4 regions of the Bowmanella yangjiangensis genome follow, and region 3 is predicted to be linked to each of the others. Evidence: predicted binding sites of a transcription regulator. Region 3 holds the regulator's gene; each other region holds the start of a gene.
The links. The regulator FNR, encoded in region 3, switches genes on or off when oxygen is low (the NO sensors DNR and NnrR bind a similar motif). The targets are predictions, from matches to a motif close to TTGATCTAGATCAA.
Positions count from the first base shown of each region.

Region 1: a site for FNR is predicted at 2,694-2,707, ahead of nrdG (anaerobic ribonucleoside-triphosphate reductase activating protein). Genes of this name have one in related genera too.
Region 2: a site for FNR is predicted at 3,466-3,479, ahead of KJY73_RS21170 (YgaP family membrane protein). Genes of this name have one in related genera too.
Region 4: a site for FNR is predicted at 1,981-1,994, ahead of ccmA (cytochrome c biogenesis heme-transporting ATPase CcmA). Genes of this name have one in related genera too.

Region 1 covers NZ_JAHDJU010000001.1:1,676,529-1,682,381, reverse strand. Annotated here, with positions in the region: gene KJY73_RS07490 (bacteriohemerythrin) at 1-370, shown strand, start outside; gene nrdD (anaerobic ribonucleoside-triphosphate reductase) at 375-2,156, opposite strand; gene nrdG (anaerobic ribonucleoside-triphosphate reductase activating protein) at 2,143-2,634, opposite strand; gene KJY73_RS07475 (HPP family protein) at 2,848-4,047, shown strand; gene KJY73_RS07470 (ribonucleotide reductase subunit alpha) at 4,099-4,563, shown strand; gene KJY73_RS07465 (c-type cytochrome) at 4,595-4,918, opposite strand; gene tatA (twin-arginine translocase TatA/TatE family subunit) at 5,019-5,171, opposite strand; gene KJY73_RS07455 (nitrous oxide reductase accessory protein NosL) at 5,180-5,701, opposite strand; gene KJY73_RS07450 (ABC transporter permease) at 5,724-5,853, opposite strand, start outside.
Region 2 covers NZ_JAHDJU010000005.1:137,245-143,097, reverse strand. Annotated here, with positions in the region: gene rnr (ribonuclease R) at 1-1,019, opposite strand, end outside; gene KJY73_RS21185 (tetratricopeptide repeat protein) at 1,142-1,756, opposite strand; gene KJY73_RS21180 (MalY/PatB family protein) at 1,838-2,965, opposite strand; gene KJY73_RS21175 (response regulator) at 2,978-3,409, opposite strand; gene KJY73_RS21170 (YgaP family membrane protein) at 3,568-3,780, shown strand; gene KJY73_RS21165 (TonB-dependent receptor plug domain-containing protein) at 3,969-5,853, opposite strand, start outside.
Region 3 covers NZ_JAHDJU010000001.1:2,002,012-2,007,864, forward strand. Annotated here, with positions in the region: gene KJY73_RS08915 (DUF2987 domain-containing protein) at 1-572, shown strand, start outside; gene ttcA (tRNA 2-thiocytidine(32) synthetase TtcA) at 607-1,515, opposite strand; gene uspE (universal stress protein UspE) at 1,660-2,592, opposite strand; gene fnr (fumarate/nitrate reduction transcriptional regulator Fnr) at 2,676-3,407, opposite strand; gene KJY73_RS08935 (sulfite exporter TauE/SafE family protein) at 3,491-4,165, opposite strand; gene ccoS (cbb3-type cytochrome oxidase assembly protein CcoS) at 4,158-4,334, opposite strand; gene KJY73_RS08945 (heavy metal translocating P-type ATPase) at 4,334-5,853, opposite strand, start outside.
Region 4 covers NZ_JAHDJU010000001.1:836,433-842,285, forward strand. Annotated here, with positions in the region: gene KJY73_RS03810 (flagellar hook-length control protein FliK) at 1-1,916, opposite strand, end outside; gene ccmA (cytochrome c biogenesis heme-transporting ATPase CcmA) at 2,104-2,727, shown strand; gene ccmB (heme exporter protein CcmB) at 2,724-3,392, shown strand; gene KJY73_RS03825 (heme ABC transporter permease) at 3,416-4,162, shown strand; gene ccmD (heme exporter protein CcmD) at 4,165-4,395, shown strand; gene ccmE (cytochrome c maturation protein CcmE) at 4,395-4,871, shown strand; gene KJY73_RS03840 (heme lyase CcmF/NrfE family subunit) at 4,875-5,853, shown strand, end outside.

The DNA.
Region 1 (5,853 bases), 330 kb from region 3:
TATGCCCATAGGGATCCCTGAGATCGACTACCAGCATCGCCAGTTGCTGGATACTATCAATCTGCTGCACGCCGCCATCCGGCAAAATTGGCCGAATCCTAGCGTATTGCCGCTGGCGACCAACCTGCTGGAGCAAACGCAGCGCCATTTTCTGACCGAGACGCCCTATCTGCAAAAACTCTGCGACCAACAACAAAGGCTGCATCAGCTTAACCACAAGCATTTCTTGCAAGCCATGCAAGCATTTATCGATCGCTTGGGGTCAGATATTCATATGTCCGCGCTGTCGGTTAATGAACAATTGGCTTCGTTGGCAGAGTGGTACAGCTCCCATATTCTTAATTCAGACCGGGAGCTGCAGCTGGCCTGATCCCTCAGGCCGATTGGCGATGATAGTGGCGCAGCTCATGCTCATGCCGGCGCCCCTGACTAAACGCCGACACACGCTTTAGGTAACCTATCACCCGGGTACCGTGATCAACATCTGTGGTACCGCACGCACTGCAATGTTGCAAGGTACGCTTATCAATATGCTCACAAGCGTTGCATATGGTAATACGCACGTTGATACAGAAGTAATTACAACCGGTTTGGGCCGCAATATTGTAAAGTTTAAGGAAGTTTTCCTCCGTTAAGCGCTCTTCCAGATTCAGATGCAGCGCCGAGCCACCATCCAGATAACGGGTCATCTGCTCACCGTGCAGCACAAACTTATCCAAATGGTTGATACGCTCGTCTTCCACCGCATAGAAATAGCTGTTGTAGCAATCACGGGGCACAAAATAGCCGTCTTTTCGGTCCCATTTGGCATTTTTAATGCCCAGATTCTCAGCCGGCACAAACTCGGTATTAAACAAATAACCCCAGGTCTCACGAGCCTGGCGGTTTGCCTCGTATATCACCCGTAACTGGCTGTCGACAAATGCCTGATAATCAGGGTTTATACCAGCCTCTATACCTAAAAACTCGGCGGCTTCCACCATGCCGTTGATACCTATAGTCAAAAACTGTTTATCCAAGCTGATAAAACCCGCATCGTAGACGCTCAGCAAGCCATCCTGATGATACTCTTCCATTAATTGACGATAGGCCACTTGGTATTTATGCAGCTTTTCAACTTCCTGAGCCAAATCCCGACCGTCCTGAATAAGACGGTTCATATTCAGGGTGATCACATTGATTGAGCCTGTGGCCACCCCTCCGGCCCCCAAACTATAAGAAAAGGTATGGTCGGTTATTTCATTGCGTAACCGGCAGCAGGAGGCCAACGAGTCGGCACTTTGTGACTGGTAAATAAAGAATGAACCGCCTTCACTCATATTCCGGGCACAGCAGCGGGCAAATGTTTCATCCTTGACCTTGCCTTTTTCCGTCAGCATGGCGGCCGTCACCACCGGAAAAGTCAAAATAGCCTTACTGCGCTCAGCATTAAACCAATCGAGGAAAAAGCCTTGCAAGGCATTGACCGATGTCCAGCTGGGTGCGGTCATATCCGGAAACACAAAATGACCGAACATGGCCTCAAAATAATGGCGATCGTACAAAGATATGTTCCAGAAAACACTCTGATAGCCCCTGGCTGCCGCTGGCTGGTTCAGGGCATAGACCACATGTTGTAGGTGGTTTTCAATGGCTTTGCTGTGTGTGCTCAGATAGTTTTCGCCGTAGTCGCGACGGGCAAAGTAGTCAAAATAAGTCAAGAATTCCACCGTCGCCACTGCCCCGGCAAATTGCGCGCTGATAGCAAACACCAGATTGACGAAACTGCCGCAGAAGGACTCCAAATGTTGCGGGGCTTTGGACTCCCCCCCCAGCTTGGTCAGGCCATCCAGTAAAAACGGGTACATAGTAATGGAAGTGCAATAAGGCTTAAGACTGGTTTCGTCGTGCACATAAATCTCGTGCTGCTCAATCTGGCGAACGTATTCTTCGCCTAATGCATCCCCGAACAAGGCGGCAATTTTGTTTTTCACTAAGGCTCGATTTATCTGGATCACACAGTCTTTCATCAGCTCGGCTTCCAGCGTCGCGATGTTCTTATGGGTAACATTGGCATTGGCATCCAGTTTTGAACCGTCTGCCGCATTAACGGCATGCTGGTAAGCCTGGATAAAATCCAGCTTGTCTTGTAGTTGTTCATCATTAAGCTGCAGCATGATCTCTCTCCATAAAACGAAAGTTAAGGAGGTTGCCTGACGCAAGCTCCATGAAACGTTGATTGGTGTTGGGGCTGGACAAACCGCCCCGGTTGGCAAGCCAGCGCCCGGTTTTCAGATAATCCAGGCGGCGGGTAAGACGTGCCGGTACTTTATCCATACCGGTATACAAACAGGTTTTCAGGCCCTGTTGATGGGCAATATCCAGTAATGTTTGCAGCGCATCGGGGTGCCATTCACCACCGAAGAACAGCACACAATCAATCAGATGTTGATAGCGACTAAGATAAACACGAAAGCGCGCCGGCGTGAGCGCCTCGCCCACCTTAGGGTCCCAACTATCCTGACTGTGACAGCCACTGCACCGCAGTGGACAGCCTGTTACGCTAAAGGCCAGTGATACCTGATCCGGCACTTCCTGAAAGCAAATTTGGGGAGGAAAGCTGTTAAACGGCTTTAACCATACATTTTGTGTCATTTTTCCCACCAAGGCACAACATATTGTGTTTAAAGGTAGTCTCAGACACAAAATACACCTTGATCTGGATCAATAAATCACACACCCAAGGTTTAGCTTATAACCAAATAAACCAAGAACTACTCCCTTTGCCCTTGTACACTGCCGCGTCTGTTGCTTGCCCTGCTCGCCGCCATACCCACCGGCCGGGATAGCGGGCCACCGGGTGGTGTTATGAAATCCATGTTGCGCAAAATTTTTAGCCCGCTGTTGACGCGGCTGGGCATTATCAAAGCAGATAGCCAGCGCTTATCCAGTATTCCTGTCGCCCAGCGACTCAAAGTCGCAGGTGCCGCCTGTATCGCACTGTTTGTTGTTACCTTTAGCAGCCAACACCTGGCGGATCCTGCCAGTACCGTGGTGCTGCTAGCCTCTATGGGGGCATCAGCGGTTTTGCTGTTCGGCCTGCCCTCCAGTCCATTGGCCAAACCCTGGTCATTTGCTGCGGGTCACTTAATTTCCGCCGCCATTGGTTTGCTTTGCTCACACCTTTTTACCGATATGGCGGTGATGGCCGCCGTGACTATCGCCTTGGTGCTGTTTGCCATGTATTTGTTTGAATGTATGCACCCACCCGGCGGCGCTACGGCCTTAGTACCGGTTATTGCTTCAAGCGAGCAACTGCTGGGCTATGAGTTTTTGTTTTTGCCGGTCGCGCTAAATGTCATGGTGATGCTGATGATGGCCTTGTTGCTAAATCGTCTGCTACAACCGCGTCAACATCGTAATTTCGATCCTGTTCATCTGCACAAAGACGTCAGTCCGATGAAGCGCATTGGTCTGCAACCAGAGGATTTACTGCACGCCCTGAACCACTATAAAACGGTGGTGGATGTTAGCGAAACCGACCTTGAGCAGATATATCAACAGGCGCAGTTACACGCCTACCAGCGCCAGTTGGGTGCTATTTTGTGCCGGGATATTATGTCGCAAGATCTTATCTGCGTCAGAGCCGATACACCCCTGGCCACGGCCTGGCGGCTGTTGCAAAAGCATAAAATTCGCACCCTGCCGGTGGTCACCGACAATAGACAATTGATTGGTATGCTGTCGGTCACTGACTTTTTGAAAGATATCAGCGTGCCTCACTACTGGGGGTTACTGCGACATATGATTAACCTTAGCCTGCACAGCAGCGCCAAACGTCAATGGCATAAGCATCATCGCAGGCAGGTGGCGGATATAATGCGAAGCGCCGTCACCGCAATACGCGACGATGAACATATCATCGAGCTTATCCCCAAACTGTCAGAGCAAGGACTGCATCAGGTCCCGGTATTAGACGCAAACCAGCAATTGGTGGGCATGGTCACACAGTCGGACTTAATTGCCGCATTGTATGCCAACAGTCGCCAAGGCCAGGCCGTTGCCTAACAACGCACTACCTAACAAGAGTTAAGCCACTGCCTCTTAGGGGGCAGTGCTGTGCACAACAACCAGCGTTACACTGGCCAGTCTCCACCGACGAGAGACAATGTCATGCAGATTAACAGTTACTCAGCCCTGATCAGTGCGGCCCTATCGCAGCCAGAGCCACAACGTTTGTTATTTGTGTTTGCCAAGGCAGAGCTGCCTACCGGCCATACCGATAAACAAAAGCAGCAATTTGAACAAGGCGACGGCGGCACCTTAAATCCGGTGCTCTGTGTGGACAAGCTGCCCAATGAGGTGCCTGCCTTTCAGACCTTAGTGGATGAGTCATTGCATACTGGCATCAGCTGGGATGTCGCCTTTGTGGCCGCCTTGGCAGGCCGCGCAGGACAGGCTCCTAATAGCGATGAAGCAGCACAACCCTTGCATCTGATGATGAACAAAATCAATAGCGGACAGATCACCGACTTTTTGGCCTTTAGTCGGCAAGGGAAGATCCTGAACTTGCTGCCGGGTTGAGGGGCGGCCTTCGCCGCCTCCCCCTATCGGATCATTTTTGCTTGAGTTTTTGCTGGCTGAAATAGGCAGCCAGATCAGCTGCATCCTGATCGGTCAGATTCGCCGCCATAGGCGCCATCATCGCAGAGGTGCCTCCGGTACGTTGGCCATCCCGATAAGCCTTAATGGCGCCTTCCAAATATTGTGCGTGCTGACCGGCCAGATTTGGATACATAGGCGCTAAACTATTACCATCAGTACCATGACAGGCCACACACATCCCAGACTTGGCTTTTCCCGCTTCGGCATCACCTGCCGCAACAGCAGTCTGACTACCCAATACCAGCAACGCTGCACCTAACAAAATTCTCTTCATTACTACACCTCTATGTTTTATGGCTTAACTGTCTACATGCTACGCCAAGGCCTTGCATTGCGCTGCAAGACCTTGTGAGTACCCCAAAAGGGGTAAATCGTTATTCCTGATCTTTGTGCTCCAGGCTTGATGCCCGGCGAAAGCCTTTGATGGCACCGCCCAGGTCGCTGCCGATATGGCGCAATTTACCGCTACCGAACAGCAGCAACACAATTAACAGCACAATGGCGAGCTGCCAAATACTGATGCCCATACAATCTCCTAATGATGGCCGTGATGCGCGGAGCCATGCGCGTCGCTAAGTCTTGCGACCATTTCATCCAAGGTCAGCACCTCACTGTCCTGCGCGTCGGCAAATTGCTGTGCCGCTTGCTTGTCAGAAAAGCTGCCCAGCGAAAGGCCCATGGCACCCGGCAAATCTGGCGCTGGTACATAAAATGCCTGTGCAGCCGGGATAAGATGCGCGTCATTAGGTTTATCCCACTGACTTTTACCCATATCGTGTACATACAAGGTCAGATTGGCCTGACGATTTTCAGGTTGCATCCACCAGCTCAGCATCTCAGAGGCTGAGCAAAATTTTCTTACCTGTTGCGCCGCAGCATCCAATGCCTGCCCCTTCGGTCCTGGGAAGCGCGTAATCACCATGCCGCACACATGACATTCATCATCACTGTGAAACCCTGTTGGTTGCATCATCTCGTTTTGTGCGGCTTTATCACCGCAACCGCTGAGCAACAGGGTTACGGCCGGTACCAACCAGACTAAATTTGCTAATCGCACTGTGTTTCTCCTACATCTTTGATTAAATCGATCTGCGCATAAAACTGCGCTGTGCCAGCACCAGGCAAAGCACCATCCAGCCAAGTAGTGCCGCCCATAACGTGCCACTGGCACCGGCCAAATCCTGTCCCAGCGACATCACACCGCTTAGC
Region 2 (5,853 bases), on a different contig from region 3:
GACAGTACTTCCGGCAGCATTGGCACCACCTGCTCGGGGAAATACACCGAGTTACCTCGCTCAATAGCTTCTTTATCCAGTGCCGTACCAGGGCGCACATAATAGCTGACATCGGCAATGGCGACCCAAAGCTGCCAGCCACCATCTTCCAAAGGCTCGCAGTACACCGCATCATCAAAGTCCCGGGCGTCTTCACCGTCTATAGTGACCAGTGGCATCTCACGCAAATCGACACGTCCTTGCTTGGCCTCTTCCGGCACCTGCTCGGTTAGGCCTTTGACCTGCTTCTCAACCTCTTTTGGCCAGTTATGCGGAATATCGAAGGTACGCAGTGCCATCTCAATTTCCATGCCGGGTGCCATATGTTCACCCAGCACTTCGATAATCTTACCGACGGCATTCACGCGTTTCATTGGACGCTGGATAATTTCCACCACCACCACATGGCCTTGTCTGGCACCATTCACATGCTCAGGAGGAATAATAATCTCCTGACAAATACGACTATCGTCCGGTACCACCAGCCCCAAACCATGCTCGAGGAAGAAACGACCGACAATGGCTTCGCTACGTGGCTCGACAATACGTACGATGCGCGCTTCTTTCTTACCTTTGAAATTCTGGCTGCTCTCTGTCACCAGCACAATGTCGCCGTGCAGCAATGCCTGCATCTGTGCATTGTGAATAAACAGGTCCGGTTGGCCGTCATCGCGCTTCAGAAAACCAAATCCATCGCGATGTCCCAGCACTTTTCCGCGTATCAGGTCCATTTTATCTGCCAGGCCATATTTCTTGTTGCGGTTGAACAAGATTTGACCTTCCCGCTCCATGGCACGCAGTCGACGCTGAATACCGATCCGGCTTTCCTCGTCGGCGGCATCCACCAACTCGCAGATTTCTAGAAAGGACAGCGGCTTGTTGTGTTCGGTTAAAATTTGCAGCAGGTATTCGCGGCTGGCGACAGGATTTTCGTACTTTTCCTGTTCCCGTTGGAAATAGGGATCGTCAGATTGAGACAAATGCGGAGTCCGTTATATGAGGTTTAGGTGCCTAGTATAGCGAACTCGCGCTTTGATAGTAGTAAGGAATTTCAGGCGGTCCGTTCAGACCTTATGATTAAGGAAGCCAAATAAACCTGAAACTAACTGTCTAACTCGCGTTTAGCGGCACGTACGGCCTTGGGATGCATCAGTTTTTCCAGCTCAGACAAACAGTGTGCAATTTTCTGGTGAGTGGGTTTATCACTGGTGATGGCATTATACAGCCAGTGGTAGGCATCCTCGTAATCATAGGGGCTGCCATAGCCTTCGATAAACAACTCAGCCAAACGTATTTGTGCTTGGAGATTGCCAAGGCCCGCGGCCTCACGCAAAAACACCACGGCCTTTTGCTTATCTTGCTGAACTAACTTACCTAAAGCGTAGTAACGACCTAATTGCTCCAATGCTTCAGGTAAGCCTTGCTGCGCGGCCTGCTTCATAAAGTTTACGCCACGCTCAGGATCGGCTTTTACACATACACCCCAGGCTAACATATCGCCCCACAGGAACTGATAGGCTGGCACTAACAGGGTGTCAGCACGTGCCTCAATATCCTGTACCAACTGACATTTATCCAGCACCACTCTATCAAGATGGGTGTTCTGCCGAATCATGCCAATCAGTTCATCCTGAGAATACAACTGCACCGCTTTTAGCTCTTCGGCCTGTGCAGACAAAGACAACAGCATCAGGGTCAGACCGGCAATGGCTTTCATTTTCAATCCTCTTCTAAGTCTGTTGTCTTTATCGGCGAAAAGACAGAATACATAAGCAAACTGCCCTTCGTACGAGCCTGGCTAGGCTTTCAAACGGTGGACCACTTGCTCCAACTGGCTACGCGGACAACCAAAGTTGATCCTGAAGAACTGCTTATCACCAAAGTCAGCCCCTGGTGAAGGGCCTACCCCTCGCTCTTCACACCAGCTTTGCGGATTCTCGACTCCCAAACCACTGGCATCGACCCAGGCCAGGAAGGTCGCTTGCGGGGTGAGCATTTTAAGGCCAGGGATCTTATTAATCTCTTGCATCAGGTAATCACGATTACCCCGCAAATAACTTAGCTGCGCTTCGTACCAGTCATCACATTGACTAAAGGCCGCTTCGGTAGCATAGAGCCCCAACACATTGACCCAAGGCACAATCCCCATGGCAGCTTGCACAAACTGCTGGCGCACACGGGCATCCGGGATGATGGCAAAAGACGCACCTAAGCCTGCCACATTAAAGGTCTTACTGGCAGCCATCAGCGTTACTGAATTGTCTTGTAAACTCTCTAGCTTGCTGGCTGGAATATGTCGCGCCTGTTCATCCAATACCAAATCACAATGAATCTCATCTGAACACAACATTAGATTGTGGCGTTCACAGATTTCGGCAATTCGTTGCAGTTCAGCTTCACTGAATACTGCGCCAACCGGGTTCATGGGGTTACATAAAATCAGTAGCTTGGCTTTAGGATCGGCCGCTTCGCGTTCCAGAGTTTCAAAATCCAATTCCCAGCGGCCAGCATTCTCCAAGGTAGGAATATCTACTCTTTGTAACTTATTCAGACCCGGGGCGGCTAATAATGGTGGGTAATTGGGGACTTGCACTAATACTTTGTCACCCTCTTCACAGTAGGCTTTACAAGCTACGTTAAAGGCAGGTACCACACCTGGCGTCCAGACGATCCAGTCGGTTTCAATCTGCCAATCATGTCGGCGTGCCATCCAATCCTTAATAGCTACTTTTGCTGGTTCATACTGAGCTGGCAGGGTGTAGCCAAGTAAGCCATGCTCTACCCGCTGGTGCAGGGCATCTAAAATAGGCTGCGCACATTTAAATTCACTGTCAGCAACCCATACAGGCAAGATGTCCTTGCCAGCGTATTTATTCCACTTAAACGAGCAGCTTTCACGCCGATCGATTATCTGATCAAAATCCATACAACCCACTTTTTAATCAATAATGTCTTGCCGGTAATCTCGTTGCAATTTTTCACGCAACACCCTGGCTAGCTTTTCCTGTAATTCTTTCCTGGAGAAAGGTTTAGCAATAAATTCAGTAACGCCAGCTTTGGAAGCCTCGACGACATTTTCCCGGGTAGCGTCACCAGTCAGCATAAGGAAGGGAGTTTGCGGTTCAAGTTTCCGAAAAGCTTGCAAAAAACCCAGACCATTCATCTCTCGCATATGCCAGTCGCAAATAACCAAATCATAATAGCCACTGCCGATATCCTTAAGATGTTCAAGAGCCGGGCGCCCGTCGCCAAAAAAACTGATATCAGCGAAGTTCATGTCACGCAGAACATGTCCCAACAATTCCTGGGTAATACCATCGTCTTCCAGCACCAGCGCGTTGAGAAACACTGCGCTTATCGTTACATCCATCCGCATTCTCCCTGCTGAAGCCTCACTATATGCCCTGTCACCATCACAAGACAAATTTGATCTGGAACAATTTATTGCGTTCAGGAATTTGACTGGTGTCAAAGTTCAATTTTTGTTCAAACCAGATAATGATGCCATCAAATCGGCGGAGAAAAACGATGAAAGATAAAGACAATGTTGGCATTCTGGATACAGCCGTTCGTTCAATTCTGTCCTGTATCCTGTTGGCTCTTGCTGTAGAGGGTTTGTACTCTAATACCACCAGCCTGATATTAGCCGCACTAGGGGTAGTATTGTGGGTAAGCTCGTCTACCGGTGTTTGCTTGCTGTATAAAATGCTGGGTGTGGATACCTACCACAATAAAGCTTAAAAGACTGGCTAAGCATGATTAGCTACACATCAGAAGTTGGGTAGGTATGAGGCTGTCCTCACCTACCCATGCAAGCTTTGCTGCTACGAATTATTAATAATCTACTGTGCAAAAGTGCTAAGCCGCAACAGTACATGATGCATATGGTGTCTATTCACCTAGGATGAAAAATCCAGTCAAACACAAGATTAAAAATCAATATTCAAACCAAGAGAAACGGCAACAGCTTCTGAGCGGTAGCCGCCATAGGAATCTCGATAAGAACGCTTGTTAAGATCTTTATCAAAAACACCAAGCACATTGTGCAGATCTACGGCCAGGGTAAATCTATCTTTTAATTTGTAACGCATACCAAAGTTCAGAAATACCTGTTCCTGATAACCCTTCTCCCAGTCAGGAGACACAAATCTGTCTCTATGCGTGGCCACTCTGAAATCTCGAAAATCCCTTGAGCCATCGAAGCCCCAAATCGCTCTTAAGGTGGAAATGAAACTGACCTGCTCATTGAGAAAATAGGTGTACCAGATTTTAGAGGTATGAGTGCCCCAGTCGGCCAAATCATCGCCGAAACCGTAGGGTTTTGCCGTTACAAAAGTCAGTGTATTTGGTTGCAATAACTTGAAGTCAATCAGCTTAGTATAAGCTTGCGAAATGTTTAGCCGATGCGAACCAGTTTGGATGCTCCACTCTGCTTCCAGCCCCCACTGAGTTTGCGTTCCCAACAGCGTAGTGCGACTATTAGCCTGATCCCATCCCAAAGAGTCCAGATCAATATAATAGGCACTTAAGCCCAAAGAGGCTTCATCTGTTGTTCGTTCATAACGAGCCTCGATACTTTTAAGTACCTCTGGCCTGGAACCGGAACTACCTTGCAGCTCTTCGTCTCGCAACTGAGCAGAAGTTTTCATCCGTTGCGACTTAGTCATCAGAAACTTGAAAACATTGATATCGTCATTGGAATAAACCATGGACACGCGCGGAGAATACATCACATCGGTATAGGTATGCGTGTCTATGCGCCCACCTAAAAAAAGCGTCCAAAACGGATGGGGGCGCCATTGCCATTCGCCGATTACCGAACCGGTTTTGGTGTACCAAGCAGCCTTGTCTTGGCGGCGTAAACCGAATTCCTCGTATGCAAACTCTAGCCCCACTGCCAGATCTGAATTTTCGGATGCCCGCCAGTTTGCAACAAGTCTGGAGAACCACTCATCTTCGCCATAATCAGCAATGTTAGCACTAGGATTTGGTTCAATTTTAACCACATCCGTCTGATCAAAACTGAACATCCAGTCAACACTGAATCCATCCCAAAGCGTATGGGTTTGCTGCAACGTTGCCGTAACTTGCTCATACCCCACCTTCGATAACTGCTCTTCAGGCTCTGATCCACCAACCGGTGGCAACGCCTGCCAGAAGAATACTGTGGCAGAATCCCTGCCACCTCTGGTATATCTCAACCAAGCCTTAGTATCTTTGTAATCTATACCCAGATGAGCCTTAACAAAGGTCTTGCCTTCGAAGGCTTCACCATCCCTAGATATGGTGGGAAAGGCTTCTCCTCTTTGGATTGTCTCACCCGTGGCCTTGCTAATCGCGTCAATACCATGAATAAGCGGCGAATCATCGTCGTCAGCGCCTCTAACATCCGCCAATTCAGCATTGAAATACACACCGATATCATTTTCAAACAGCTTACTAAAGTTGGCATCCACTGCATAAAATGCCATCCCAGCGCCGCCTCGAATACTCACACTATTCTTGTTGCTCGTGAAAGCATCAAAAGTCGTAATATCAATGACGGTGGCAACGGCACCCAAGCCGTACATGGAAGAGCCCGCACCTCGAATCACGTCAATATGCTCGATATCTTTCATCAAGGGAAAGTCCCTCTCAGTTATCGCTCCACGAGCAGTGCGTTCATTCATCACTCTACCATTGACACGGATCATAACTTTGTCTTCACGGTCACTGGTGATTCCGCGCAAACCGATATGCGGCACATCGAAAAAGTGCCGAATTACCTGAAGCCCAGGTACCGTCATTTCAAGTAGCTCAAGCAAAGAACGTGCG
Region 3 (5,853 bases):
ATTCCACCCTATATAGCCATACCCGTAAGCTGGACAAGGACGAGTTGTCCGCCTTGCAGTTTGCCTTTGGGTTTATGCACCATCAAACCAAACAGATGTGTCATCTTGAGTCGGCTTATCTGCATACCCAAAAACAAGATATTGCTATTGAAATAACGCCAGAACAGCGCTTTACCGTGCCATCCGAGAAAGCCTTGAGTCTGGCTAAGGCAGTGGCCCGTTTTGAACTCCGCGAGCCGGTCAATCAGTGTGATATGTCGGTTCAGCTTGAAACTAAGCCTGCGTATTTGAAATCCAGCTATGATCTGTCTGAATTAAAGGCGGTCAACGAACAATACACAGAGTTTTTTGACAGTATGGGCAGCTTCTTGTCTTTTATGATGCCCTCAGTCAAAGGAATTGTGTTGCATTTTCCTCCACAGACTGAAGGTTCGGTGCGTGTCGGCGGTATGCTTGAGCCGTCTCTTCGTATAGAAAATGGGGAGCTAAGCCTGGATGAGCAGTGGCTGAATAAATCTCAGCGAATTGAGTTTCCAACCAAACCTTATCGCATCACAGCAATTACTAAGTAGACAAGCGTCGGGGAGGGGATCCTCCCCAACCAAATCAGTTCAACTGTACAATCTGTACTAACTGCTCTTCATCCCTATTGCGCTGAAGTTCTATTTCAGGCTCGTCAAAGCCAATATCCCCGCCTTCATAAGGCTTATCCTGAGTTTTAAGACCGACAAAATCAAACAGGTTAGGATCGGCTAGATGCGAAGGCGTAACACTTTGCAGCGCGCGAGCCATGTTTTCAATGCGGCCCGGATGTTGTTTGTCCCACTGCTGCAGCATTTGCTTAATGACCTTGCGCTGCAGATTTTCCTGCGAACCACATAAATTACAGGGAATGATGGGGAAGACCATCATATCGGCATAGCGTGTTAGATCCTTTTCTGCACAGTAAGCCAATGGCCTGATCACCATTTGTTTGCCGTCGTCACTTACCAACTTCGGCGGCATAGATTTCAATTTGCCACCATAAAACATATTCAGAAACAGGGTTTCCAGCATGTCATCGCGATGATGGCCGAGCGCAATTTTAGTTGCCCCCAACTCGGTCGCCGTACGATAAAGAATACCGCGACGTAACCTAGAACACAGTGAGCAGGTAGTTTTACCTTCTGGGATCTTCTCTTTCACTATGCTGTAGGTATCTTCATTGACTATCTTGTAGTCAACGCCTTGGCTGTCCAGATACTCAGGCAATACATGCGCAGGAAAGCCTGGCTGCTTCTGATCCAGGTTTACTGCTACCAGATCAAAATGAATGGGCGCCACTTTTTGTAAGTAACGCAAAATATCCAACATTGCATAGCTATCTTTACCGCCAGACAGGCACACCATCACTTTGTCGCCATCTTCAATCATATTGAAATCGTCAATGGCTTTTCCGGCACAGCGCCGCAAGCGTTTTTGGAGTTTGTTGAAGCTGTATTTTTGCTTTGCGCTCAGTTCGTCTAATCGGGTCATAGGCCACCTCTGCAATGAGGGCGGGATTATACCTAGCTTGACCACAAGTTACATATTTTCTGTGTCTGGAGGAGGGAATAGCTTAGCGGTGGGTCTGAATAATCAGGGTAAAAAAAGCCGCCAAACTGGCGGCCCTTACTATCTTCATTTTTGTAACGGACTGATAAAACCGTCAGGTTTAACCGCCAATACATCACAATCGAGCATATCGATAACATGCTCAGCGGTATTGCCTATCAACGCTGCAGATATACCATGACGACCAACAGTGCCAATAACCACTAATTCTGCATCTACGTCAGCAGCAACTGTGGGTATCACATCCTCAGGCAAGCCTTCTTTTACGAAGCAGTGCTGGGGCGCAATACCATGATTGCTGGCGAAGGTCTTCATCGCCTCGGTGTGATGATTGCGCACCGATTCATTAAAACTGCCCGGATCAAACTCTGGTATTTCGATGGCAATATTCACTGGCGTACCGGGGTAGGAATTAACCAGGTTGACCTGGCCATTGAGTGTGCGGGCAAAAGCCAATGCGGTATGGGTCACTTTCTGGTTCAGCGAACTATGCTCTTCATCTGCTGTACCCACATTAACCGCCGCAATAATCTGACCTTGCTCAGGCCAGGCATGTTCTTTCACCAAAAGCACAGGTACGGGTGCTTTGCGCATCAAATGCCAGTCGGTTGGGGTGAATATGACCGATTTAAGACCACCATGCTCATGAGTGCCTTTAACTATCAGGTCATAGCCATGCTCAATGGTCTCATAAATAATGCTTTCGAAAGGTCTGTTGTGCCACACCACCTTGGCATCTAACGCCAGAGCGGCATTATTGACTTGTTTACTGAGTAATTCGGTCAGCCATTCGGTTCTGTCGTCCACCACGGCCTGGCGCATGGTTTCACGCTCGTCAACCGATAACATTGTGGTCATTTCGTACGAGAAATCGTAAATAGACAAAAAGGCCGTAATGCTGGCCCCAGTTTTCTCCGCAATTAGCAGAGCTCGCTTTAGGGCTTTTTGCTGCTCGGTGGTTGGGTCAATCACTACCAACAATTTTTTGTAGTTCATCATTGCCTCTTCGCATTTACTCCGACTAGCTTAAGTCTAGTTTAGCTAACCTTATTACCCTTTGTGCCAGATCAAAGCCAGTCTATCTAACTGTTAACCGACAACTGTGCATTTTCCTGGTGTTCTCTTAACTGCTTAGGGTCAACCAAGGTAATGAATTTTCCATCCACCTGAATTAAGCCTTGTTTCTGGAACTTGGTTAGCAGGCGGCTGATGGTTTCTACGGTTAGCCCCAGATAATTGCCAATTTCAGCGCGGGTCATGCTCAGTCTAAACTGACTACCGGAGAAACCACGATCATGGTATCGCTCCCCCAAATGCGCGAGGAAATGTGCCAACCGCTGATTAGCAGTGCGCTTATTCAGCAACATAAACATATCCTGATCCGCCTGAATTTCGTGGCTCATCAGACGCATCACTTGCTGACGCAAGCGCGGCAGATCCCCTGACAATACTTCCATAGTTTGGAAGGGGATTTCACAGACCATAGAAGTTTCTAACGCTTGGGCAAAACTCTTGTGCACTTGGTGATGAATTGCATCAAAACCGATAATGTCACCAGGCAGGTGAAAGGCTGTTATTTGTTCTTCACCGTCAGGCGCCAAAACAAAGCTTTTAAATGATCCGGAACGCACAGCATACAAGCTATTCAGCTTGTCCCCTGATTGAAACAAACGCTCGTTCTTCTGAAAGGGGCGTTTACGCTGAATAATGTTGTCCAATTTATCCAGTTCGTTGTCGTTCAGGGTAAAGGGCAGACAGAGCTGACTAATACTGCAATTTTGACAACTAATAGTACATTCGCGGTGTTGATTCATAGTAGACACGGCTTAACATGCAAACAGGCTGCTAGCTTAGCATTTTTTGCACTTGGTTAAAGCGAATTCGAATTTACGGCGGGTTAGCCTATAGCTTTGATAATCAATGGCGATAGGAGCAACCAAGCCGCAAATGCCGCGAGAACAATGGAAATTACCAGCCGGCTACGCGGATGATTCAAAAGTGGTCTTATGTGTTGACTGAAGCGCCCAAGTGTTAAAAGAGCAGGTAATGTTCCAAGCCCAAAGGTGAACATGGTCAGGGCGCCGGTTAAAGAGGAGCCACTGGCCATGCTCCAGGTGAGAGTAGAGTATACCAAGCCACAGGGTAGCCAGCCCCAAATCATACCGTAGGGGATAGCAGCGACAGGGTGTTTAAATGGAATAAAGCGCTTAGATAAAGGCGCCAATGGTTTCCATAATCGGGCACCTTGTTTTTCCAACCATGACAAACCACGCCACCAATTCCCAATATACAAAGCCATGGCCAACAAAAAAAGCGCACTGAGAGTTGTCAGTAAATGAATGCCCCCTGCGACTTGATGGGAAAAAAGCATCCCGAGTCCACCAGTGATGGCCCCTGCGCAGGTATAACTAAATAAACGGCCGAAGTGATAGCCAAGTTCGTAGGGAAGCGGGCGTTTTTTAGGCGGAATGGAAAAGCTTAACGCCCCAACAATTCCACCGCACATGGCGACACAATGAACGCTACCAGCCAATCCCAACAATAAGGCTGACAGTAGATTTAGTTCAGTCACGCGACTGATTTGCCTTATTTTTCTGTTCTTTGTCGTCGTCGAACAAAATATTGTGTCCCTGACGTTCCAGATCTTCAAACTGACCGGCTTTTACTGCCCAAAAGAAAATCAGGATAGCCACAGTCACAATCACAATGGCCAGAGGAATTAGGATATACAGAATGCCCATTATGACTCCGCTTTGAGTAGTCGCACCGAATTGGCCACTACGATAATTGAGCTAAGCGACATGCCTATCACGCCCAACCAGGGGGTCAGATAGCCAGATACCGCAAGAGGCAGCACCAATACATTGTATCCTAAGGCCCACCCCATGTTTTGCATAATCTTCTGCTTGGTGCGCTGAGCCATTTTGAACAATTCTGGCAGCAACGTCAGGGTCGGGTTGATCAATATAATATCGGCGGCATTTTTTGCTAAGTCTGTCGCTCCACCAACGGCAACTGATACCTGGGCGGCTGCCAAGACCGGTGTGTCATTGATGCCATCTCCGACCATTAACACTTGGTGCCCCTGTTCTTGCAGGGTTTTCACCGTTTTTAGTTTCTGTTCCGGTCGACACTGACTGTACATCTTGGTTATCTGCAGCTGTGCGGCAATCTTTTCAACATTGTGCTGACTGTCACCACTAATAATACAGCGCTCATATCCTTTCAGGTCACTAAGCATGTTCAGGGCATCACTTCGTACTTGGTCAGTTAGCACGAATCCCGCTAATACTTGCTGCTTGTCAGCCAATAACACATTGCATTCCTGTAAGGCTGTAGGAATCTCATGTTTAATCAGGTGCGAACTGCCTAACTGATAATGTACGCCGTTGACGTCTCCGCAGAGCCCTAATCCGGCGATAATCTCGACCTGAGTGGCAGGCTCTACCTGATAAGCATTGAAAGCTTTAGCTAACGGATGCTCTGAATGCTTTTCTAGTGCCGCGGCAATCTCAAGAACTTGATGTTCAGGCAAGGTCGACAGATTCACCACTTGCTGAATGCTGAATTTTCCTTCGGTCAGTGTGCCCGTTTTATCAAAAGCCAGCATATTGATCCCAGTGAGAGACTCAAGCAAATCGGCCCGCTTGAGCAAGATACCTTGCCGGTTAAGTCTTGCCATCGCGCAGGTTAAAGCAGAAGGTGTGGCCAAACCTAATGCACAGGGGCAGGTGGCTACCAGCACTGAGGCTGTGATCCAGAAGGCGTCCACATTACCCTGAGCGTGCCAGTACCAAAAGGTCAGGGCAGATACAACCAACACAGCCACTACAAAATAGCTGGAAATTCTGTCTGCCAATTGGGCTATGGCTGGCTTATTGAGCAAGGCTTCGTCTTGTAAACGCAGGATTTGGCTGACCATGGCTTCTTTAAGTGGCCTTAACACTTTAATGGTTAAACTACCGCTTTGATTTAGCGCGCCGCCAAATACTTCGTCACCGGCTTTTTTGTTTACCGGTTCAAACTCGCCGGTCAACATGGATTCATCGACGTGGCTGCTGCCCTCAATCACCACGCCATCCACGGGAATGGTTTCGCCGGCTTTGACTAATACTAGTTGGTCTACCCTAAGCAGTTTTGCCAGTATGTCCGTGGCTTGCCCATTTTCAAGCAGGGTGGCGGTGACGGGAATGTACTTACTCATGTTCGCCGAAATCTGGGCGGCTTTGTGTCTGGACTTATGCTCGAGGAATCGGCTGA
Region 4 (5,853 bases), 1.2 Mb from region 3:
AGCTTCATGGTTAGGTTCCATTGCCTGTCAGCCGAGTGTTTGCTCTTGCTCTTTTTATCAGGTGGTGGTTCGCGGCGTATCAGCAACTCAATATCACGACGGACTTCTCCCTGACCTATGGGTAAGTTGTAGTAAAAGCTATCTTGGCCTTGAAGCTGAGCTTCAACGCCACGTAATTTAGCGTGACTATGCCCGCCAAGCAGCCGCCCCAAAGTGTTGAGTAATTGGTGTCGTTGCTCAAGCTGAGCCATATCCGACAGATTTCGCTGGTTAACTGGCGTTGAACTGGTGCTTGGGCGCACTGTTTCCAACAAGGCATTTAATCCGTCCAGTAGTTTCTGCCCCTGACCGGCTTGCAACTTACCACTCTGATTGGCCAGCCTGGATGTCAGCGCAACCTGCAACAAGGTCACTAATGCGCCCACCAACCCCTGGCTGTTGTTACTGCTGACCAATTGCAGCGGAGTTAGATTCAATGCCGGTGTAGTCAGCAGGCTGCGCAGTGCTGCAGCATCTTGTTCATTGCCCTGCGGCAAGCTCTGTTTCAGGTGTTGGCTAAGTTGCTGCAAAAGCTTACCGGTATCCGTGGCAACGGTCCGGTTATCCGCTAATGCCGTATCAATCTGGTTGAAAAGCCGGGCAGGAGAGTCCTGCTGGCTCATCAAACGGCGTCCCAGGTCCTGGAATTTTTGCAGCAAGGGGCCTTGTGGATCAACTCTTTGGGCTGCTTGTTGGGTTTTGCTAAGGCTTGGCTGTTGTTCCTGTACCGTTCCCGATGTGACAGGCCCATTTTGTAACTGTGTTGGTGAGGGGGGCCCGGCGAGAACCTGACCTTCCACTTTAATTGGGGTTTGAGCCTGAATAAGTGGCGTAGCGGGTGCCTGTATCCCTTGGGGCAATTTGCTGGTGTCCAGGGTTGTAGGCGGTGCAGCAGCGGAAGTGGGAGTTGGCACAGGGGGGGCTGAGCCCACTGTGGGCTGCAGGCTGGAAATCATCTGCTGCAGTACCGGTTTTCCAACTACCAGCGTCGCGACGGGTTGTGCCCTGTTTAACAATAGTTCGGGCTGACTACCGGTCGGCCATTGCAATTTGACTGACTGCACTTGTCCCTCCGGGCCAAGCAGTAAGGGCATCAGAGACTTCTGTTGAGCGACGGGCAGTTGACCAACCCATTGTTTAAGCTGAGCAAGGTCCAGATTTTGAGGTTTACTCAGTGCTTGTGCAAAACGAAGCAACTCAGTGCTTTGTTTTGGTATTGGCCATTCGGCAGTCGCTGCCTTGGCGCTAGGTGTATGACTTGGGGGGCTGGACGAGGATAGCTTAGGTTCTGCTGAACCTGATTCACTCAGTTTCACATTTTGTGCATCAATTTTTATTGTCCATTGACCTTGCTGGCGTTGATAGTTGACTTCCACCGGCTGGCCCGGACGCAGTTCTGGGAGCGGAGCAGACAATGCCAACTTGAGCGTCTGACCTTGGATATCAAGTATAAGCGCGGCAGCCTGCTGATTCAGCACCCTGGCGGGAAAGCTCAGCGTGTCGGGCAACCCTGGCTGATTATTGACGATAGCGGTGAGCAAGCTATTGAACGCAGCGCCCCCCAGTGGTATGGACTGCTGGCTTGTTGGGGCCGGGGTGGCAGTAATCTGCGGATAGAAAAGTAAACGTCCCCCGTCCTTATTGTCGGTGAGCAACTGGTAGAGTTGGCCGTTTTGTAGCTTACCCTGCAGGTCCTTGGCATTGATGACGACCTGGCGGTTAGCCAGGCTCAACAGCAGTTGGTTGCCGGGTAACAGTTTGACTTCTACCTGACTAAGCTGTGCGGCGACGTTATCGGGCAGGGCTAAACCGGCCTGCTGCATTTGTCGCATGGCATTGAGCAGGGCTGACTGAGGAGATAATTGCAGTTCTGACATAGGCTCTTATCGACAGACATCGCGCTTAGCTGAATGTCAGGTGGGTTATTTAATAGAATTTTTGATGATCTCGATCAGTATATCAAGGGCCGTGAAAACATCCCCAACGGCGACTGTCTATGCTATTATCCGCCGGTTTTTGTGTAGTGCATTGCATTAAGAATGCCAACCACCTAAAAGGCTAAGTTTGTCCTTACTATCGGTTAACAAATTATCTTGCGTAAAGCGTGATCGCATTTTGTTTGAGGAATTGGGCTTTAGTATGCAAGCGGGTGAACTGCTGCATGTTCAAGGTCCCAACGGCGCAGGCAAAACCAGTTTATTGCGGTTGCTTGTGGGGTTGTCGCTACCGGATAGTGGCAGCATCCAGTGGCGTGGAGAAGATATCCGCCGAACTCCTGGCCAGTATCAGAGTGAACTCTGTTATTTCGGCCATAAACTGGGTGTGAATCTGGCGTTAAACGCCATAGATAACCTGCGTTTTTGGTGTCGTATGCAAGGGTTACCTGCCAATCAGGATCTTTATCCACTGCTTGAAACCCTGGGTTTGGTGGGATTAGAAGAGCTTCCCGCCGGGCAACTGTCTGCTGGTCAGCAGCGTCGTATTGCCCTGGCTCGTTTCTGGTTAAAATCCTGCCCTTTGTGGGTACTGGATGAGCCTTTTACCGCCTTAGACAAACAGGCGGTCGCGTTACTTAAATCACGACTGGCTGAGCATTTGCAGAGTCAGGGCCTGATCATTATGACCTCTCATCAGAGTCTGGACTTTCCCTTGCCGGTGCGCGAGCTGCACCTGGAGTACCGCTTATGATAGCCAGACTAACCGGCTTATTAGGGCGTGAGATGGCGCTGGCCTATCGACAGAAATCCGAATTGATCCAGCCACTGATATTCTTTGTATTGGTAATTAGTTTATTTCCTCTTGGTGTAGGACCCGGCCCGCAGATGCTGCAAAAAATTGCCCCCGGTGTAATTTGGGTGGCGGTGTTACTGTCTTCGCTGCTGGGTATGGAGCGGCTGTTCCGTGACGATTTCAGCGATGGCTGGTTGGAACAAATGATGCTAAGCGGTTTGCCACTGTATGCGGTGGTGCTGGTGAAAGTGACTGCTCACTGGTTGACCTGCGTATTACCGCTGCTGTTGATTTCGCCACTGCTGGCCCTGTTTTTGAACCTCACCCCTGAGATGTATGTCGCGCTACTGTGCAGTTTGCTGGTTGGTACCCCCCTACTGAGCCTTGTGGGTGCTACGGGCGTTGCGCTGACTCTGGGGTTACAACGTGGCGGCGTATTACTGTCGCTGTTACTGTTGCCGCTGTTCATCCCATTATTGATTTTTGCCACCTCGGCGGTGGATGCGGCCTCAATGCAACTTCCCTATAATGGCCAACTAGCCATTATAGGGGCGCTGTTGTTGCTGGCACTGGCGTTGACGCCAGTGGCCACCGCACATGCTTTGAAAATCAGTCAGAATTAAAAAACTATCAGGTGCAACTGACTATGTGGAAATGGTTACATCCATACGCTAAAACCGAACGGGCCTTTGCCCTTTGTAGCAAACTGCTGCCATGGTGCTGGGGTGGTGCCGCATTAGGCTTGGCTATCGGCCTGGTCTGGGGGCTGGCTTTTGCCCCGGCCGATTACCAGCAAGGCGATTCATTTAGAATCATATACTTGCATGTACCCAGCGCAATTCTGTCAATGGGGGCATACAGCGGTATGGCTATTGCTGCCTTTATTGGGCTGGTTTGGCAAATCCGTAGTGCCGATATGGCGGTTGCCGCTATCGCGCCGGTAGGGGCGGTGGTCACTTTTGTTGCCCTCTTTACCGGAGCTGCCTGGGGCAAGCCCATGTGGGGCACTTGGTGGGTGTGGGATGCCAGACTGACTTCAGAGCTTATTCTGCTGTTTCTCTACCTGGGTGTGATGGCGCTCTATCAATCTTTTGAAGACAAGCAACAAGGCGCCAAAGCGGCTGGTATTTTGGCCCTGGTTGGGGTGGTGAACCTGCCTATCATTCATTACTCCGTAGAGTGGTGGAATACCCTGCACCAAGGGGCAACTATAACCAAATTTGGTAAACCCTCTATTGCGCCAGAAATGCTCTGGCCGCTTCTTATCAGTATTGTCGGCTTAGGGCTGCTGGTTGCAGCGCTGAGTCTGTATCGATTACAAAGTGAAATGATCCGCCGTGAAATGCACCGCCCCTGGGTGCAAGCCATGTACCGCCAACAAGAGGGCCAGTAACCATGCATTTTGAGAGTTGGTCAGCCTTCTGGGCCATGGGTGGATATGCATTTTATGTCTGGCTGGCGTTCGGTGTCAGCGGTTTGGCCTTGCTGCTGTTGATTGTACAGAGCGTCAAAGCGCGTCGTAGTCTGCAGATAACCTGGCAGGCCGAACAGGCCAGGCAGCAGCGTATTGCTGCCAGCCGCGCCCGCCAGCAACAGAATTCTAAACTTGCTGAAGAGGTGGATTGATGAATCCAAGACGTAAACAACGGCTGATGGCCTTTAGCGCAGTGATCCTGGTGGTCGGTGGTGCTATTGGTCTAATGCTCTATGCCCTGGGGCAGAACATTGATTTGTTCTACACCCCAACCGAGTTGGTAGAAGGCAAAAAGGGCGTGAAACCCCAGGTCGGTCAGCGCCTGCGAATTGGTGGTATGGTGGTACCCGGGTCGGTGAAACGAGTTGACGACAGCCTGGCAGTGAGCTTCGACCTGGTCGATACCGGGCCTGTTGTTACTGTCAGTTATCAGGGCATTCTGCCTGATCTGTTCCGCGAGGGGCAGGGTATTGTCGCCACCGGCGTATTAACTGCTGCGAACCATATCGAAGCAGAAGAAGTCCTGGCCAAGCACGATGAGGAATATATGCCTCCAGAGCTGGCAGAAGCCATGAAAGGGATTAAACACGTTAAACCATCCGAGGCCGTCTACGGCGATAAGGGGTAGGTGATGCTGGCAGAATTAGGTCACTTTTCGCTGGTTCTGGCGCTGCTGATGGCCATCTTGCTGGCTATTTATCCCATGTGGGGTGCCCAGCGTGGTCAGGTACTACTGATGCAAACAGCCAAGCCGCTAACTGTCGGGCTGTTTCTTTTTACCCTGTTTGCCTATCTGTGTTTAACCCAGAGCTTTCTGAATAACGACTTCTCCATCGCCTATGTCGCGCATAACTCCAACAGCTTACTGCCTTGGTATTATCAAATAACCGCGGTGTGGGGGGGACATGAAGGGTCGTTTCTGCTGTGGGTATTGATCTTTGCTGCCTGGGCGGTGGCCGTTGCCATGTTCAGTGGTGGCATTCCGCAGGATATCCTGGCACGGGTATTGTCGATTATGGGCATGGTCGGAATAGGATTTTATCTGTACATCCTGCTGGCATCTAACCCATTTGAACGTTTATTACCCTTCTTTCCGGTTGATGGACGCGACTTGAATCCCCTGTTACAAGACTTTGGCATGATCATCCATCCGCCTTTGTTGTATATGGGCTATGTGGGATTCTCTGTGGTGTTTGCCTTTGCCATTGCGGCCTTGGTGGCTGGCCGCTTGGATTCTACCTGGGCTCGCTGGTCAAGGCCCTGGACACTGGCCGCCTGGGTATTTCTGACCCTAGGCATTGCTCTGGGCAGTTGGTGGGCATACAAAGAGCTTGGCTGGGGCGGTTGGTGGTTCTGGGATCCGGTTGAAAACGCCTCCTTTATGCCCTGGTTGGTCGGTACTGCGCTTTTGCATTCATTGGCGGTTACCGAAAAACGTAAAGCCTTTAAATCCTGGACGGTTTTGCTGGCTATTGCGGCTTTCTCATTAAGCCTGTTGGGTACCTTCCTGGTGCGTTCCGGCGTGTTGGTATCGGTACACTCCTTTGCCTCTGACCCTACCCGTGGTCTGTTTATTCTGGGCCTGCTTGTGCTGGTTATCGGTGCGTCAT